DNA from 4 places in the Methylobacterium sp. V23 genome. Region 4 is predicted to be linked to each of the others. Evidence: riboswitches for the same ligand, from Rfam matches in the RefSeq annotation. Region 4 holds a riboswitch; each other region holds the start of a gene.

Region 1 (4,302 bases), on a different contig from region 4:
CCGAGACCGGGTGCCGGGCGCCCGCGCGGGTGGTGACCTGGTAGACCGGCGCCCCGGCCCGCATCGACAGGCTGAGGCCGCCGGGGGGCGCCGCGAGGCCGGCCCGGGCCAGGGCCTCGTCCGGGCCGAGGAGGACCCGGTCCCAGGCGATCGGCGCGAGGCGGGACAGGCGCTCGGCCTCGCTCAGGGCCGGAAAGGCCACGTAGAGCATCACCAGTCCCGACACCACCCAGGCGGCGAGGAACAGGCCCGTGGCGATGCCGAGCCAGCGGTGGCCGAGGATCAGCCAGCGCTTCAGGGATTTGAGCCGCATCAGAACCGGACGCTGTAGGCGACCTCGACGGAGCGCGGCCGGCCCAGCAGCCAGTTGGTGCCGACCCCGTTCACCGCGTTGCCGCTGATCGCGTAGATCGTGTCGAACAGGTTGTAGGCGCGCAGCGACAGGCGCGAATCCGGCGTGACCTGGTGGTCGAGCCCGGCATTGACCAGGGTGTAGGCCGGGCGCGGGGCCTGGTTGCCGAAGTCGCTGAAGGTCTCGCCCACGTGCTGCAGGCCGACCCGCGCCTCCCAGGCCGGGGCGAAGGCCCAATTGACCCAGAGGTTGCCGACCCGCTCCGGCACGTCGATGGGCTGGCGCCCGGCAAAGGACACCACCGTGCCGCCGACCGCCTGGTCGAAGCGGTCGTACTGGGCGTGCAGCAGCGCCAGGTTGGCGTCGATGCGCCAGGCCTCGGCGAGGTGCAGGCTCACCGCCGCCTCGACGCCGACGGAGGATTGCTGCCCGACCTGGGTCGCGCGCGTCGGCTGGCCCGGCACCGTCGAGATCAGGTTGTCCTTGACGATGCGGTAGCCGGCCAGGGTCCACTCGGCCCGGCCGCCGAAGGCGACGCCCTTGGCGCCGACCTCCGCCTGCTCACCGGTGGAGAGCCGGAAGGTGGCGAGACTCTGCGACAGCGAGATCAGGCTGCCCACCGGGTCGGTGGCGGTGGCGTACTGGGCATAGAGCGCCAGCAGCGGCGTCGGGTTGTAGACGGCGCCGAAGCGGTAGCTCAGGGCCCGGAAGTCGCGGTCGAAGCTGGCGCCGGTGACGAGATCGGTCCGGTGCAGGACGGGCGCGTCGTAGCGCACGCCCGCCAGCAGGGAGACCTGGTCGGAGAGGATCAGGCGGTTCTCGGCGAAGACCGAGGCCTGCGAGGTGCGGGTGGCGTAGGCCGGCCGGGCCCGGCCCTCGGCGGGGAACAGGCCGGGGTCGTAGGCGAAGGGATCGACGCTGGTGCGGGTGTCGAAGAAGAAGTTGTTGGTGTGCCGGAAGGCGATGTGATTGACGTCGAACCCGGCCAGGACCTCGTTGCGGAAGCCGAACAGGCTGCCGCGGACCGTGGCGTCGAGGCGGTTCCCGATCTGCTCCTGGCTGTGGTCGATCTCGAGGTAGTCGGAGCGGTCGATCCGCCCGGTGTCGCGGTTGAAGGCGTACTGCTCCACGTCCCGCCACTGGCGCCGGCTCTGGAGCCGGTAGGCGGTGTTGCGCACGGTAACGTCGGCGCTCGGCGTCCACTCGGTGCGCAGCTGCGTCCAGTTGTCGGTCCAGAGGACCTGGGCGTCGCGGACGTTGTAGTTGTTGAACCGGATGGATTCGAGGATGCGCCCGTTGACGAGGGGCGTGCCCCAGTAGCGGGTCGGCTCCTGGTAGCCGAAATCATGGCTCAGGGTGACGGCGAGGTCCGGCGTCGCCTGCAGGGTCAGGGCGCCCGAGACCGCGAGGTTGCGGAAGCGGCCGTCCGGCGCGATCCAGCCCTCGGCGCGGTTGCCGCTGATGTTGAGGCGATAGGCCAGGGCCTCGCCGATGGGGCCGCCGGAATCGAGGGCGAGCCGCGCGAGGCCGTCCGAGCCCAAGGCCGCGCGGGCCTCGTTCAGGGGCGTGAAGACCGGCTTCTTCGTCACCACGTTGACCACGCCGCCGATGGCGCCGTCGCCGTAGAGCACCGAGGCCGGGCCGCGCAGCACCTCGATGCGCTCGACGTTCCAGGTGTCGAACGGGAAGGTCACGGTGCCGGCGCCCACGAACAGGCGGGTGCCGTCGTAGAGCTGCTGGATCGAGTTCGGGCCGGCGAAGCCCCGGGCCGTGAAGGCGCCGTTGCCGTTGCCCGGCGCCGCCACCGTGGTGATGCCGGTGGCGTTCTGGGTGACGGCCTCCGCCACGGTGTTCTGGCCGCGCAGGCGGGTGGTCTCGCCCGCGATCACGTCGACGCTGGCGGGGGTCTCCAGGGGCGTCAGCCCGAGGCGGCTGGCGCTGCGGCCGACGCTGCGCAGGTTGAGGCCCTCGGCGGGCGGCGGGCCGCCCCGGCCGGAGCCCGAGACCTCCAGGGTCTCCAGGGTCACGGCCGGTGGAGCCTCCCGGGTCTGGACTTCCCGAGTCTGGACTTCCCGAGTCTGGATCTCCCGGGTCTCGGCCTCGGCGGCGATCGGCATCAGGCCGCCGAGCAGGGCCGCCAGGGGCAGGACGTGTCGCGGGGGCAAGCTCTGGCCTGGCCGCGACCCGCGCGGGTGCGCGGTTCGGGACGGGATGGGGGCGACGGGCATGGGACAACCAGGGATGGGCGCGGGCATCGGTCGGGGCCGACCTGCCGTCTTCGCTAGACTGAATGTTATAACATTACAATTGTGCGCGGGGACCCCAAGAAGGCTTGTCCGCGGCGCAGCCGGGTCCGGACCGCGCGGGGCGGCCGGAGGGAGCATGCGGGAGCGAGGCGCGCGGGCGAGGACGGGCATCGACGGGACGGCTGACGCGACGGGTCGCGCGAAGTGGCACGTCACCGCGAACGAGGCCGGCGCGGATGCCACGCGGCATCCACCCCGACACCCACCAGGACACCCCGCCCGATGCGTTTCGCGTGTGACCACGACTGACGGCAGGTCTCCTGGCTCGCGGGTCACCGCCCTCCCATCGTCTTCCCAGGTCCGAGAACCCAGTGACGTGCTGATGAGGAGCTCGCCGCTTACAGTTGCGGGGGCAGCCGCGGCCTCGGGCGCTCGCCCTCACCGCGTTCCCTTTTGATCCTCGATCCTGAGGAACCGTCACGGGTAAGCTAGGCCGTTTCCGGGGCCGCCGTCAAACCCTCCGGGATCCGTCAGGAGCCCTCCGGAGGGGCGGCCGCGCGCCGATCGGGGGACAAATCCCGCGGTGGAGCGTTGGCCCAGCAGGGAGAACCGAGCTGTGACGCTGTGAGCGAGACTGAAGGAGTAGAGCGCACGATGTCCGAGGATGGGATCACGTTCGAGCGGATTCGCGAGCGCGCCCATGAGATCTGGGAGCGCAATCATCGTCCCGAGGGGTTCGAGGTCGAGTTCTGGCTGATGGCCGAGCGGGAGCTGCGGGCCGAGCGTGCCCGCAACGCCCCGAAGCCGGCCGCGCCGGCGCAGGAGGACGCCGCGCGTTCCTGACATCTTGGCGCCGGGCGCAGGCGCGGGGGCGGGTCGCCTCAGCCGTCGGCGGGCGGCGCCGGTTCCGCGTCCGCGAACAGGATCTCGTGGGTGAGCGGATCGTAGAAGCGCATCAGGTCCCGGACGAGGTCCCTGGCGGGGACCTCGAGGGCGGCTGCCCAGGCGCGGTAGCGATCCGGCGGGATGCGTCCGCGTCCGGTCTCGAGCTGCGAGATGAAGGTGTAGTACTCGGCCCCGACCAGGGCGGCGAGCTGGCGCTGGGACAGGCCGCGTGCCTCGCGCAGGTTCTTCAGGAAGCGGCCGCCCTCCCGGCGCAGTTCCAGCACCCCCTCCGAATCCAGCCGTTGGTGGTGAGCGTACACGCGGGGCATCCCTCCTCGGGCCGTGATGGTTAGGGCACAATCAATTTGTACAGTAAATACCATATAGAGCAGGACCCGGGAGACTGTCCAGACGGCGCGAACCCGGCCGGTTTCCGCAGGGCGCCTCGCTCATGACGTCGAGGCCATTACGCCGAGGCTAAGACGGCGCGGTGACGCCGCCGCGCTCGGGCCGCGCCGTTCGACGCCCGTGATCCGGCGGGGCCGGTGGCAAGTTTGTTGGAAACAGTCCAGACTGCGCTATCATCCGTGGATGAAGAATTCAGGCATGGGATTGCCTGGGACGTTCGGATCTGGCGTCGCCGGCGCCCGCACAGGGATGAAGAGTTCAGCATGAGCACGCAGGCGACGCGGTCGGTGTTGAGCGACGGCTTGCGTGCGATGCGGCCCGTACTGGCGACGGCGGTCGCCTTCGGCTTCTTCATCAACCTGCTGCTCTTCGTCAGCCCGCTCTACATGCTGCAGATCTATGATCGCGTCC
Region 2 (4,302 bases), on a different contig from region 4:
TCGACGATGTCCTCGTCGCCGCAGCCCTCGATGCCGCAGGCGGCCAGGAACGAGCCGTCGAAGCCGATGTCGCCGAACTCGTTGACGATGATGGCGAGGCGCCGGCCGCCGGCGTTCTCCACGAGGTGGCGCACCAGCGTGGTCTTGCCGGCCCCGAGAAAGCCCGTGACGATGGTGCAGGGAATCTTGGCGACGAGGGTCATTCGGCGGCGTCCGTGATGCGGGGCGCCGCGAGCGGCGGCAGAGGAGCGGGGAACGGCGGGATGCGGGCGACGACGCCCTTGCGGAATTCCTGGGGCCGCGCCTTCCACGGCACGATGCCGTCCGCTGTCTCGGCGTAGAGCGCGACGCCGTCCAGGATGGTGCCGGCGGAGGCGACCGGGTCGAGGTCGCCGTAGACGTAGGTCCAGCGGCCTTGCGAGGCGACCGCCACGGTGCAGGGGCGCTTGCAGACCGAGAGGCATTCGACGCTCTCGACCGTGATGCCGGGGTGGGCCCCGGTGCTCACGGCCTCCTGGAGCGCCGCCAGCAGGCGGGCGCCGGCGCGGGGCTCCGCCGTATCGCCGGCCGCCCGGCAGGTGGCGCAGACGTAGAGGGTCACGGGCGCGGCCTCAGGCATGGGTCGGCCGGGTTCGGCCGAAGAGGCCCCAGGCCCAGCCATAGGCCAGCCCGATCACCGCCCAGAACACGAAGGCGATGCCGAGCGAGCGCGCGGCGAACTGGGCGGCGTAGGAGGCCGGCAGGTTCGAGGCGGCGTGGCTCGCCTCCGGCGCCCCGGCAAGATGGGGCGCCACGAGGAGCACGAGGCCGCCCGCGATGGTGATCGGCGCCCGCCGGATCGCGATGAGGTAGAGGCCCATGGCGGTGGCCGCGGCGGTCATCACCCACCAGAACTGGCGATCGGCCAACGGCGCGGCCTCCATGCCGGGGAGTTCCGGGGCAAGGCCGAGGGCCGGGGCCAGCGCCACGGCGAGGAAGCCCCCGATGGCGAAGCGCAGGCCGGCCTCGGGGCTGGGCTCGCGGTGGCAGGCGAGGAGCACGGCGCCGAGCAGGAGCGCGTAGCCGACGCCGCCCACCAGGGTGGCCAGGGCCGTGAAGGCCATGCGCGGCAGGCCGGGGCCCGGCTGCCAGTCGGGCGCGACTTCGCCGCCCGCCACCGAGGGGTCCTTGGTGCCGTGATCGTGACCGCCGTGAACGCGGACGATCAGGGCGGCGGGGGTCGGCCGGACGGGCGCGGCGGAGGCCTGCGTCTCGTAGCGCTCGGCCGCGATGATGAGCGGCGAGGTGAGCGCGAGCTGCAGGCCCGTCGCGACGACAGCCGCGAGAAAGCCGGCGACCAGGGCCGCCGACACGAGCCGGATGATCATGGGCGGTTCTGCCTTAAGCGGAGGCGCTCAGTGGCAGGGGAAGTTCTGGCTGTGCCGGAAGTCGTGCGCCGCGTTGTGCAGCGCCATCGCCGGGGCAAAGCCGGCCATGAACACGAGGCCGAGGCCGAGGAAGGCGGCCACGAGCACGGCGCCGAGGCGCTCGTTGGTGCGGGTGCCGGTCAGGACGAGGGTGTTGGTCGACATCGGGTACATCTCCTGGCCACCCCGCCGGCGGCCGTCAAGGATGGGGCGTGGACGGCAGGTCCACTTTCGACGGCAGGTCTCCTGGCTCGCGGGTCGCTGGTCCTGCCGCCTTCCCGGATCGCTCCAGTGGCTGATGGCAGTCCCGTCTCCGCTCACAGTTGCGGGGGCAGCCGCGGTTTCAGGGTCGCCCCCTCACCGCATTCCCTTTTCACCCCGTCGCCGGGGCACCGTCCGATCCTCGCTTCTACGCGGTTGCCGATCCGCTGACAACGCGGCCCGGGCGGGTTTCCCGCCTTTGACCTCGGACCTCGATATCGGGCACAGCATGCCCCATGCCGCATCCTCCACCCCGAATGATCCTCGTGCTCGGCGGCGCGCGCTCGGGCAAGAGCGCCCATGCCGAGGCGCTGATCGAGGCCCAGCCTCGACCCTGGCTCTACCTCGCCACCGCCCAGGCCTGGGACGACGAGATGCGGGAGCGCATCGCGCTCCACCGCGCCCGCCGCCCGGAGGGCTGGATCACGCAGGACGTGCCGATCGCCCTGGCCGAGGCGGTCGCCGCCGCGACCGGGCCGGTGCTGGTCGATTGCCTCACCCTCTGGCTCACCAACCTCATCCTGGCCGAGGCCGACCTCGAGGCTGCCACCGCCGCGCTGCTCGCGGCCTGTGCGGCGGCCCCCGGCCCGGTGGTCCTGGTCGGCAACGAGGTCGGCCTCGGGATCGTACCGGACAACGCCCTCGCGCGCCGCTTCCGCGACGCCGCCGGGCGCCTGCACCAGCGCCTCGCGGCCCAGGCGGACCGCGTCGTCCTCACGGTGGCGGGCCTGCCGATGATCGTGAAACCCCAACCCGGAGCCACCCCATGACGGACGCCGAGACCGAGGCCGCGCGGCACCGCGAGAAGATGGAGAAGCGCAAGGCCGTCCAGGACGCCGAGGTGGCGGAGAAGACGATCGAGAAGGGGCTCCTCATCGTCAATACCGGTCCCGGAAAGGGCAAGACCACGGCGGCCCTCGGGCTGATGCTGCGGGCCCTCGGCCATGGCTGGCGCGTCGGCGTGGTGCAGTTCATCAAGGGCGCCTGGGACACCGGCGAGAAGCACGCCCTCAAGGCTTTCGGCGATCAGATCGATTGGCACACGCTCGGCGAGGGCTTCACCTGGGAGACCCAGGACAAGGCCCGCGACATCGCCGCCGCCGAGCATGCCTGGGCCAAGGCCCTCGAGCTCATGGCCGATCCGACGATCCGCCTCGTTGTCCTGGACGAGCTCAACATCGCGCTGCGCTACGACTACCTCGATCTCGACACCGTGGTGGCGGCCTTCCGGGCGCGCCGACCGGACCTCCACGTCATCGTCACCGGCCGCAACGCCAAGCCGGCCCTGATCGAGGCCGCCGACCTCGTCACCGAGATGGGCAGCGTGAAGCACCACTTCGCCGCCGGGGTGAAGGCGCAGGTGGGGATCGAGTTCTGATGCGGGCGGCCATCGTGGCGGTCGCGCTGTCCACCGTGCTGGGAACGCACGGAGTCCGGGCCGACCCGGCCGGGCCGTGGCCCGCCACCTATCTGGGCCGCGTCGAGGCCCTGGCCGTGGTGGAGGGGCTGAACGCCCGGCTGCTCGCCAGCCGCTCCGCCACCGCGACCCTCGAAGGCTGGTGCGCCGAGCACGGCATGGCCGCGCCCCCCCGGCTCGCGGCGAACCTGCAGCGCGGCGCGGACAAGCCGGCCTCGGAGGAGACGCGCCGGCGCCTGAATGCCGGGCCCGACACGCTCCTGCGCTACCGTCAGGTGAAGCTCGCCTGCGGCGACCACGTCCTGTCCGAGGCGGACAACTGGTACGTGCCCGAGCGCCTGACCCCGGAGATGAACCGCCTTCTCGAGACCACCGACACGCCGTTCGGCCGGGCGGTCCAGGCCCTCGGCACGACGCGGCAGACCATCGGTGCCGAGCTCCTGTGGCAGCCCCTGCCGCACGGGTGGGACCAGGCGCCGCCCCCTGCGGCGACCTGCGGCGACCTCGCGATCCCGGACCATCTGTTCCGGCATCGGGCCGTGCTGTTCACGGCGGAGCGCGTACCGTTCGCGGAGGTGGTCGAGACCTACGGCGCCGCCATCCTGGCCTTTCATCGCGCCGGGCGCCCCGTCGATCCGGCCTGCGCGACGTCCCCGTCGGGGCGGCCACAGCCATGACCCGCGCCCTCATGATCCAGGGCACCGGCTCGGATGTCGGCAAGTCGCTGATCGTCGCCGGGCTGTGCCGGGTCTTCGCCCGGCGCGGGCTCGCCGTGCGGCCGTTCAAGCCGCAGAACATGTCGAACAACGCCGCCGTCACGGCCGATGGCGGCGAGATCGGGCGGGCCCAGGCCTTGCAGGCGCGGGCGGCCGGCGTGGCGCTCTCGGTGCACATGAACCCGGTGCTGCTGAAGCCCCAGAGCGAGACCGGCAGCCAGGTCGTGGTCCAGGGCCGCATGGTCGGCACCGCCAAGGCGCGGGACTACCAGGCCTGGAAACCGCGCCTCCTCGCCTCGGTGCTGGAAAGCTTCGCGTATCTGAAGGCCGAGGCCGACCTCGTGGTGGTCGAGGGGGCGGGCTCGGCCTCCGAGGTCAACCTGCGGGCCGGCGACATCGCCAATATGGGTTTTGCCCGCGCCACGGGCACGCCGGTGATCCTGCTCGGCGACATCGACCGGGGCGGCGTCATCGCCAGCCTCGTCGGCACCAAGGCGGTGAT
Region 3 (4,302 bases), on a different contig from region 4:
CGCCTACGCGCCCGGCCATCTCACGCACGCGGTAGAGATCGTGGGTCGCCATCAGGATGGCGGTGCCGCGCTCAGCTGCTGCCCGGACCGTGGTGGAGAAGTCCGCGGCCGCGCTTGGATCAAGGCCTGAGGTCGGTTCGTCAAGGAGGAGGAGCCGGGCACGGCTCGCGAGTGCCACCGCGATGCCGACCTTCTGGCGCATGCCCTTGGAATAGGAGTCGGCGGGACGCTCGTAGGCAGTCTCGGCGAGACCGGCCTCGGCCAGGAGCGTTCGGGCGGTCCCCTTGCTCAGGTTGAGACCGGCCAAGGTCGTGAAGTAGCGCAGGTTCTCCACGCCGGAGAGGCCGGGATACAGCGCCACCTGCTCGGGGATGTAGGCCACGTGTCGGCGGGCACCGACCGGGTCGGCGCCGGCATCGACACCGCAGACCCGGACCGTGCCGGCATCCGCCTTCAGGAAGCCGAGGATCAGGTTGACCGTGGTGGTCTTGCCGGCCCCGTTCGGCCCGAGCAGGGCGAAGACCTCGCTGGGGTGGAGCGACAGGTCGAGGCCGTCGAGGGCCTGGCGTTCGCCGAAGCGCTTGCCCGCCCCTTGGATCTCCAGGACGACGTTGCCCGCATGGGTCGTGACCCCAGCCATCAGAAGCGCACCGAGATCGTACCGGTGAAGCGCCGGGGCGCACCGGGATAGACCCGAAACACGCTGTTCGAGCTCTCGTAATAGGTCGCGTCGAAGATGTTCTCGACGTTGAGGCCGAAGCGTATGTTCTCGTAGCGGTAATAGGCCAGGGCATCGACGGCGATGTAGGCCGGCAGGACAAAGCCTGAACCGGACGCGTCACCGGCGCGCTCGCCGACGCCGCGCACGCCGCCGCCGAGGCCGAGGCCCTTCCAGGGGCCCGCCTGCACCTCGTGCACGGCGAGCAGGCTGCCCGAGTGACGCGGGATGTTGATGAGCGGGGCGCCCACGGGGAGCACGTTGTCCTTGGTCACCACTGCGTCGGCGTAGACGTAGCCCGCCAGGACCTTGATCTCGGGAGTGATCTGGCCGGCGGCCGTCAACTCGAAGCCCTGGCTGCGCACACCCCCCGCCGCCAGCGAGAACCCGCTGTTGTTGGGGTCAGCCGTCAGCACGTTCTCGCGCTCGATGCGGAAGGCTGCTGCCGTCAGGCCGAGCGCGCCGCCGAAGACATCCAGCTTGGCGCCGACCTCGTAGCCGATCCCGGTCTCGGGCTCGAATGGGGCCGAGCGTGCCACTGCAAACGAGTCGATGCCGATATTGGGCCGAAAGCTGGTGCCGACATTGGTGTAGAGCGAAAGCTCCGGCAGGGGCTGGTAGACGAGGCCGGCGCGCGGAGTGGCCGCCACCCGCGATTGCTCCGACTGGGTTGAGTTCGTCCTCTCGCGGAAGGACTGCTCGAAGAAGTCGAAGCGTACGCCGAGCAGGGCCTTCCACTCAGGGCTCAGCGCGATCTGGTCCTGCGCGTAGAGGGCGGTGTTGGTGACCCGCTCCAGGTTGTTGCGCCGTATAGTCAGCGGCGGCAGCGCCTGGCCGTAGCGCGGGTCGTAGATGTCGAGCCTGTAGGGGCTCTCGCGGAAGTTCGAGCGGTCGTAGACCACGCGGCTGTCGGTGCTCTCGCGCTCGAAGCCGAGAAGCAGGGTATGACCGAGATCGCCGGTGGCGAAGCGCCCCACCACCTCGGCCTGGCCGATGGCGGTATCCCAGCGGTAATCGCGAAAGTTCCGGTCGCGCAGGACGGTGCGGTTATCGGCTGCCAAGCCACGGACCTCTGCCGATTCCCCGACCAGCGAGCCGGTGTTGAAGTGGGTGGCAAGCCGCATCTGCCAGTCGGCGTTGAAGCGATGCTCGACACGCACCTGCATCGTGTCCGAGCTCTGATAGGTGCTCTGCCCCGGCTCGCCGAGAAAGCGGGAGATTGGCAGGAAGCCGAGCTGCCGGTTGATCGCGATCACACCGCGGTCGACGACGACGCGGTTGCGCAGGAACTCGGTCTCGACGGTGACCTTGGTGTCCGGCGTGACCTGCCAGCTCACCACCGGCGCCACGAGGAGCCGGTCGCTGTCGACAAAATCGCGGAAGCTGCCCTGGCGGCCGCCCGCGAAGTTGAAGCGGTAGAGGAGCGCGCCGTCCTCGTTCAAAGCGCCGCCGGCATCCACCGTGCCGCGGAACTGCTCGAACGAGCCCCACAGGCCGCCCATCTCGACGAAGCGCTCGGCGGTCGGCTGCTTGGTGACGAAGTTGACGAGGCCGCCGGGGTCGCTGCGCCCGAACAGGCCGCCGCCGGGACCCTTCAGGACCTCGATCCGCTCGACGTTCTGGGTGTCGGGCGGCGGCGGCGAGCCCCGGTTGATCGGGAAGCCGTTGCGGTAGAGTTCCGAGGTGGTCGTGCCGCGGATGGCGTAGCTGAACACCGTCAGGCCGCCGAAATTGTTCTGCTGGGCCACGCCGGGCGTGTAGTTGAAGACGCGGTCTACCCGGGTGGCGGCCAGGTCCGTGATGACCTCCCGCGGTGCGACGGTGACGATCTGGGGCACGTCGCGCTGAGGGGTGTCGGTCTTCGTGCTGCTCACCGCCCGGTCGGCCCGGTAACCCGGGGTCGGACCGATCAGGCCGATCCCCGGGTTGGGACCAGCACCAGCGACGGCCGGGGCACCTCCGCCAGCCCCTTCCACGGAGAGCTCCTCCAGCGTGATGGCCTCCTGCGCCCGCGCCTCCAAGGAAGGCGCAGCTGCCGAGAGGATTGCGGTGAGCGCGTAGTGCGATCCTCGATGCCCCGACGTCCGACGACGCTTCGCCGGAACGGGCAGGCTCACGATCGGGGCCTTCGAGGTCGGCAGGTTGGGACGAAGGGGCACCGGTGCGCTCAAGGTTGTCGAGCGACGGCCGAGCGGGTGCCCTCACGGGATCGGCCGCGTCAGCAGCCGAGCCCGCTCATGCGCTCCGCCGGGACACCCCGCCCGAGAGACGTATCGTGGTGCAAGGCAGGTCTCCTGGCTCGCGGGTCGTTACCCTCGCCTCAGCCTTCCCGGTGCGACGCACCAGTGACCATGAACGGAAAGGGCTCGCCGCTGACAGTTGCGGGGGCAGCTTCGGAAGCACTCTTGCGAGCACCCCGAATTCCCTCTTAGCCCGCGAGCCGACGACCCGCAGGAACCTTGACGGTCAGACATTCGCTGGGCGCCGCCGCATAGTCAATCGAGGGGACGCCATTTTCCGCAACATTGTAACATTGCATCGGCATGGTTCTGGATGGTTGTGCGCCGTCAAATGATTTGAGACTGTCTGCGGTGTTCAGAAGCGGAGGCTCTGGTCCATCTGAGGTGAGAGGTTAGGCAGCCTGTGCCTGGTGGTGCAACTAGCCGATGCCCGATGGCCTTCACGATAGGCCGCTTAAGGACGTCTTCCGATCGAAAGCAGCCGGACCGCATTCCACCCAACTCAGACATTCGTCCTAACCAGCCGAATGTCGGGTATCCGATCGTTTTCCTGACATTCTCGGCTGCTTGCGGCAGAGTCAGAGAAGGGTGCCAACCGGACCGTGGCTCTAATGCGGAAACGGACGTTACGCCTCCGATCCAATCCGGTTGTGTGTAGCCTTGCCCGACGCGGCCCCTCACTCGCCGACCACCCAGCCCTTTCATGCTGCTGCGACGTCACTGTCTCGGAGCCTCGTCGGGGACAAGGCGCCCTCCACCTGGGACCAGCGGTCGAGGAAGGCATTGATGACGCGTGGATCGAAGTGGGCTCCCGCATTCTCGATTAGGTAGCGACGGGCGCGTTCCAGCGACCATGCCTGCTTGTAGGGTCTCTCGGTGATGAGCGCATCGAAGACGTCGGCTACGGCCACCACCCGCCCCGCCAGCGGTATGGCTTCGCCCTTGAGACGATTAGGATAGCCGGTCCCGTCCCAACGCTCGTGGTGGCTGACCGCGATGTCGGCAGCCAGGCGCATGACCTCCGAGGCGCTCCCGCCCAGGATGCGCTGACCGCGCTCGGCATGGCGCTCCATCTCGCAGCGTTCCTCGGGCGTGAGCGGACCCGGCTTGAGCAGGATGGCATCCGGAACGGCAATCTTGCCGACATCGTGCATGGTCGCCGCCAAGCTCATCAGGCGACGCTCCGCGGGGCCTAGGCCAAGGGCCTCCGCGATCAGGCCCGTGTAGGCCGAGACACGGGCGATGTGGTCTCCCGTATCTGCATCCCGGTTCTCGGCCGCTCGCATCAGCGTGGACACGATCTCGCGTTCACGCTCCTCGACCAGGGCGACGGCGGCTGCGACC
Region 4 (4,302 bases):
GGGCGGCTGGCGGCTTCTCGTTGATGCCGACGGTGCGATCCCCCTGCACGTTGGAATGGCCGCGCACGGGGCACAGGCCGGTGCCGGGGCGGCCGACATGGCCGCGCAGGAGCATGACGTTGGCGAGTTCGCGGATGGTGGCCACCGAGTGGCGGTGCTGGGTCACGCCCATCGCCCAGGTGCAGATCACCTTGTCGGCGGCGAGGTAGACCTCGGCCGCGACCTCGAGATCGGCCCGGGTCAGGCCGGACTGATCCTCGATGGTGTCCCAGCCCGTGGCGTCCACGGCGGCCCGGTAGGCCTCGTAATCCGCGGTGTGGTTGCGCAGGAACGTACGGTCGAGCAGCGACGGCTTTCCGGCCGCGCGCGCCGCATCGTCGGCCGCGAACACCGCCTTGGCGATGCCGCGGAACGCCGCCATGTCGCCGCCGAGGCGCGGCTGGTAGTAGTGGCTCGCCACCGGCGCGCTGGCGCCGCGCAGCATCTCCACGGTGTTCTGGGGGTCGGCGAAGCGCTCCAGCCCGCGCTCGCGCACGGGGTTGAACACCACGACCTTCGCGCCGCGCTGGGCCGCGCGCCGCAGGTCGCCGAGCATGCGCGGATGGTTGGTGCCGGGGTTCTGCCCGACCACGAAGATCGCGTCGGCCTTCTCGAAATCCTCCAGCAGCACGGTGCCCTTGCCGACGCCGATGGCCGCCTGGAGGGCGATGCCGCTGGCCTCGTGGCACATGTTTGAGCAGTCGGGGAAATTGTTGGTGCCGTAGTGCCGGGCGAAGAGCTGGTAGAGGTAGGCGGCCTCGTTGGAGGCGCGGCCCGAGGTGTAGAACTCGGCCTGGTCCGGGTGATCGAGGCCGCGCAGGGTGGCGCCGATCTCCGCGAAGGCGGCGTCCCAGGTGGTGACGACGTAGCAGTCGCTCGCCGCGTCGTAGCGCATCGGATGCGTGAGGCGGCCCTCGCCCTCCAGGGCGTAGTCGGTCCAGCCGCGCAGCTCGGTCACGGTATGCCTGGCGAAGAATTTCGGCGGGGTGCGCTTGTCCGTGGCTTCCCAGGACACCGCCTTCACGCCGTTCTCGCAGAACTCGAAGGAGGAGCCGTGCGCCGGATCCCCCCAGGCGCAGCCTGGGCAGTCGAAGCCGTCGGGCTGGTTGGCCTTCAGCATGGCACGGGCGCCCGACAGCGGCGCCCGGCTTCCCAGCAGGTGCTTGCCGCAGCTTTTCAGGGCCCCCCAGCCGCCAGCCGCGGAGGAGCGCTTCGGGGACGCGACCGGATGATCCATGAAGGGGTCCTGAGGGGCAGGGCTCGCGCGGCCGACGATCGGTCGCGAAGCGGAGCAGTCTCGCTTCAGCGATATCGCGATGCACCGTGCGCGCTCAATCGCGTGAAAACGCAGGCCAGTCATGCCGTTAGGGGTACCATGCGTTTTTTGCAGAGCCGATGAAGAGTGGGTTAAAACCGTTCCAGGCCGCGATGCGAAACATCAGGTGCTCGATCCCGAGGGCCGCGCTCTGGCGGAGGGCCGGCCGATCGCCTAACCCTCGCCCCGGATCGCGGCGGGGACGCGCGGCAGGCGGGAGCGCGGGAGATGAAGACGCCGGTGAGGATCTTCGCGGCGGCGGCCGTCGCCCTCGCGGTCGGCCTCGCGGTGATGGCGCATGATCGGCAGATGGGGGCCGAATGGGCCGTGTCCGCCGAGCAGATCGCCGACGCTCGGGCCTACGGAAAGCCCGGCGTGGAACTACCGCCGGGTCACATGGTGACCGAGCCCCAGCGCAGCGAGGGCGCGGACCGGCTTCCCCTGAAGTGGATCCTCCTCGGCCTGGTGGCCGGCGGCGCCGTGCTGGCCGGGACGGGCCACCGGCGCGAGCCGGCCCGGAAACCGGAGGGACGGCGCTGACGCCCGGCCCCTGTCGCCTGCCGGGCACACCGGCCTGAAAAGCCGCCGCGGCCATTGACGCCGTAGCCGCCGATCGGGCCTCCTGACCCCCGACGGTTCCTCAGGATCGAGGATCAAAAGGGAACGCGGTGAGGGCGAGCGCCCGAGGCCGCGGCTGCCCCCGCAACTGTAAGCGGCGAGCTCCTCATCAGCACGTCACTGGGTTCTCGGACCTGGGAAGACGATGGGAGGGCGGTGACCCGCGAGCCAGGAGACCTGCCGTCAGTCGTGGTCACACGCGAAACGCATCGGGCGGGGTGTCCTGATGGGTGTCGGGGTGGATGCCGCGTGGCATCCGTGCCGGCCTCGTTCGCGGTGACGTGCCACAGACGTCGCCCGAGGTCCCATGTCGTCCTCTGATTTTTGTTCGCCCTCTCGTTCTCGATCATCTCGGCGTTCTCGCGCGTTTCGCCGTTCACGGCTTTCCCGCCGATCCTGGCTCCTCGCCGCCTGCGCCGGTCTCGCCCCCTACGGCGCTGGGATTCCTGACGCCGTCGCCCAGAGCGCGCAGGCGGATCTCGCCGAGTTGTCCGTGACCGCGGAGGCACCGGCGGGCGGCGGGCGTGGACCGACCGCCAATGCGGGGTACGTCGGCGGCGTCACCGGCATCGGCGGCGGCCTCCGGACCGTCGATGCGGCGAGCGCCGGCGTGATCTCGGGCGCGGCGCTGAACAGCCGGCCGATCACCCGGCCCGGCGAGGTGCTGGAGAGCGTGCCCGGCCTCATCGTCACCCAGCATTCCGGGGAGGGGAAGGCCAACCAGTTCTTCCTGCGCGGGTTCAACCTCGACCACGGCACCGACATCGCCATCGCGGTGGACGGCATGCCAGTGAACATGCGCACCCACGCCCACGGCCAGGGCTATGCCGACCTCAACTTCCTGATTCCCGAGCTCGTCGGCGCGGTGGCGTTCCACAAGGGGCCGTACTTCGTCCGCGACGGCGACTTCGCCTCGGCCGGCTCGGTGCGGATCGACTATCTCGACACGGTGGAGCGCAACCTCGCGCTGACCTCGCTCGGCAGCTTCGGCTACAAGCGCGCCCTCAGCATCGCCTCCGCGGCCCTCGGCGAAGGCCGCCTGCTCGTGGCCGGCGAGGCCCAGACCTATGAGGGCCCCTGGGACGTGCCGGACCGCCTCGCCAAGCTCAACGCCGTCGTCCGCTACAGCCAGGGGACGGCCCTCGACGGCTTCGCGCTGACGGGAATGGCCTACTGGGCCAAGTGGAACGCCACCAACCAGATCCCCGAGCGGGCGGTGGCGGAAGGCCTGATCGGACGCTTCGGCTCCCTGGATCCCACCGATGGCGGCGACACCGGCCGCTTCTCCCTCTCGGGCCGCTGGAGCCGGACGAGCGACGCCGGGATCACCCGGGCGAGCGCCTACGTCATCCGCTACGGCATGAACCTGTTCAACGACTTCACCTACTTCCTCAACGATCCGGTGAACGGCGACCAGTTCCGTCAGCGCGACAGCCGCGTGCTCGGCGGCGGGGAGGTCAGCCATACCGTCCAGGGCAGCCTGTTCGGCGTGGCCATGGAGAACGAGATCGGCCTCCAGACCCGCACCGACAGCATCCGGGTCGGCCTGTTCAACACCACGAACCGGCAGTACCGCTCGACGGTCCTGGACGACCGGGTGCTGGAGGCAAGTGGAGCGTTCTACTACGAGAACCGCCTGCGCTGGACCGACTGGCTGCGCACCAGCGTCGGCTTCCGCGCCGATACCTATTACGCCGACGTGGTGTCCGATACGGCGGCGAATTCCGGCACGGCGCGCGACAGCATCGTCAACCCGAAGCTTGGCCTCGTGCTGGGCCCGTGGTTCGACACCGAGCTGTTCGTGAACTACGGCGGCGGCTTCCACTCGAACGACGCCCGCGGCGTCACCGCCACGGTGGATCCGACCAGCCCCCTGTTCACCATCAGCCGGTCGCCCTTCCTGGTGCCCTCGACGGGATCGGAGATCGGTCTGCGCAACCGCAGCATCGCCAGGCTGGAGACGGCCGTGACGCTGTTCCAGCTCGATTTCGCGTCCGAGAACCTGTTCCAGGGCGACAGCGGCACCACCGAGCCGAGCCGTCCCACCCGCCGCTTCGGCATCGAGTGGACCAACCGCTACGCGGTGACGCCCTGGCTCTCCCTCGAGGGGGACCTGACGGTGACCCATGCGCGCTTCGCCGACCGCGACCCCGTCGGCGACCGGGTCCCGGAGGCGCCGACCACCATCGCCTCGGCCGGGTTCACCGTCGGCGAGGGGCCGGGCTGGTTCGGATCGATGCGCCTGCGCTACTTCGGGCCGCGGCCGCTGATCGAGGACAATTCCGTGCGCTCGCGCCCGACCGCACTCGTGAACGGCCGGGTTGGCTACA

What was found. A riboswitch is a leader RNA that binds a small molecule or an ion and turns the genes downstream of it on or off. The one in region 4 is predicted to bind cobalamin.
Region 1: another riboswitch for cobalamin. It lies ahead of CRT23_RS18695 (TonB-dependent siderophore receptor); the one in region 4 lies ahead of CRT23_RS15425 (TonB-dependent receptor).
Region 2: another riboswitch for cobalamin. It lies ahead of CRT23_RS02055 (CbtB-domain containing protein); the one in region 4 lies ahead of CRT23_RS15425 (TonB-dependent receptor).
Region 3: another riboswitch for cobalamin. It lies ahead of CRT23_RS24820 (TonB-dependent siderophore receptor); the one in region 4 lies ahead of CRT23_RS15425 (TonB-dependent receptor).

The regions. Positions count from the first base shown of each region.
Region 1 is NZ_PDHT01000021.1:10,940-15,241, reverse strand. It holds gene CRT23_RS18700 (PepSY domain-containing protein) at 1-313, opposite strand, end outside; gene CRT23_RS18695 (TonB-dependent siderophore receptor) at 313-2,469, opposite strand; cobalamin riboswitch at 2,891-3,092, opposite strand; gene CRT23_RS18690 (DUF2934 domain-containing protein) at 3,253-3,441, shown strand; gene CRT23_RS18685 (helix-turn-helix transcriptional regulator) at 3,480-3,803, opposite strand; gene CRT23_RS18680 (type I secretion system permease/ATPase) at 4,155-4,302, shown strand, end outside.
Region 2 is NZ_PDHT01000001.1:444,114-448,415, forward strand. It holds gene cobW (cobalamin biosynthesis protein CobW) at 1-203, opposite strand, end outside; gene CRT23_RS02045 (DUF1636 domain-containing protein) at 200-619, opposite strand; gene CRT23_RS02050 (CbtA family protein) at 612-1,367, opposite strand; gene CRT23_RS02055 (CbtB-domain containing protein) at 1,395-1,571, opposite strand; cobalamin riboswitch at 1,625-1,818, opposite strand; gene cobU (bifunctional adenosylcobinamide kinase/adenosylcobinamide-phosphate guanylyltransferase) at 1,925-2,437, shown strand; gene cobO (cob(I)yrinic acid a,c-diamide adenosyltransferase) at 2,434-3,045, shown strand; gene CRT23_RS02070 (hypothetical protein) at 3,045-3,761, shown strand; gene CRT23_RS02075 (cobyric acid synthase) at 3,758-4,302, shown strand, end outside.
Region 3 is NZ_PDHT01000045.1:6,172-10,473, forward strand. It holds gene CRT23_RS24815 (ABC transporter ATP-binding protein) at 1-640, opposite strand, end outside; gene CRT23_RS24820 (TonB-dependent siderophore receptor) at 640-2,763, opposite strand; cobalamin riboswitch at 2,985-3,195, opposite strand; gene CRT23_RS24825 (HD domain-containing phosphohydrolase) at 3,660-4,302, opposite strand, start outside.
Region 4 is NZ_PDHT01000015.1:48,043-52,344, reverse strand. It holds gene CRT23_RS15435 (FdhF/YdeP family oxidoreductase) at 1-1,276, opposite strand, end outside; gene CRT23_RS15430 (hypothetical protein) at 1,583-1,894, shown strand; cobalamin riboswitch at 1,971-2,172, shown strand; gene CRT23_RS15425 (TonB-dependent receptor) at 2,466-4,302, shown strand, end outside.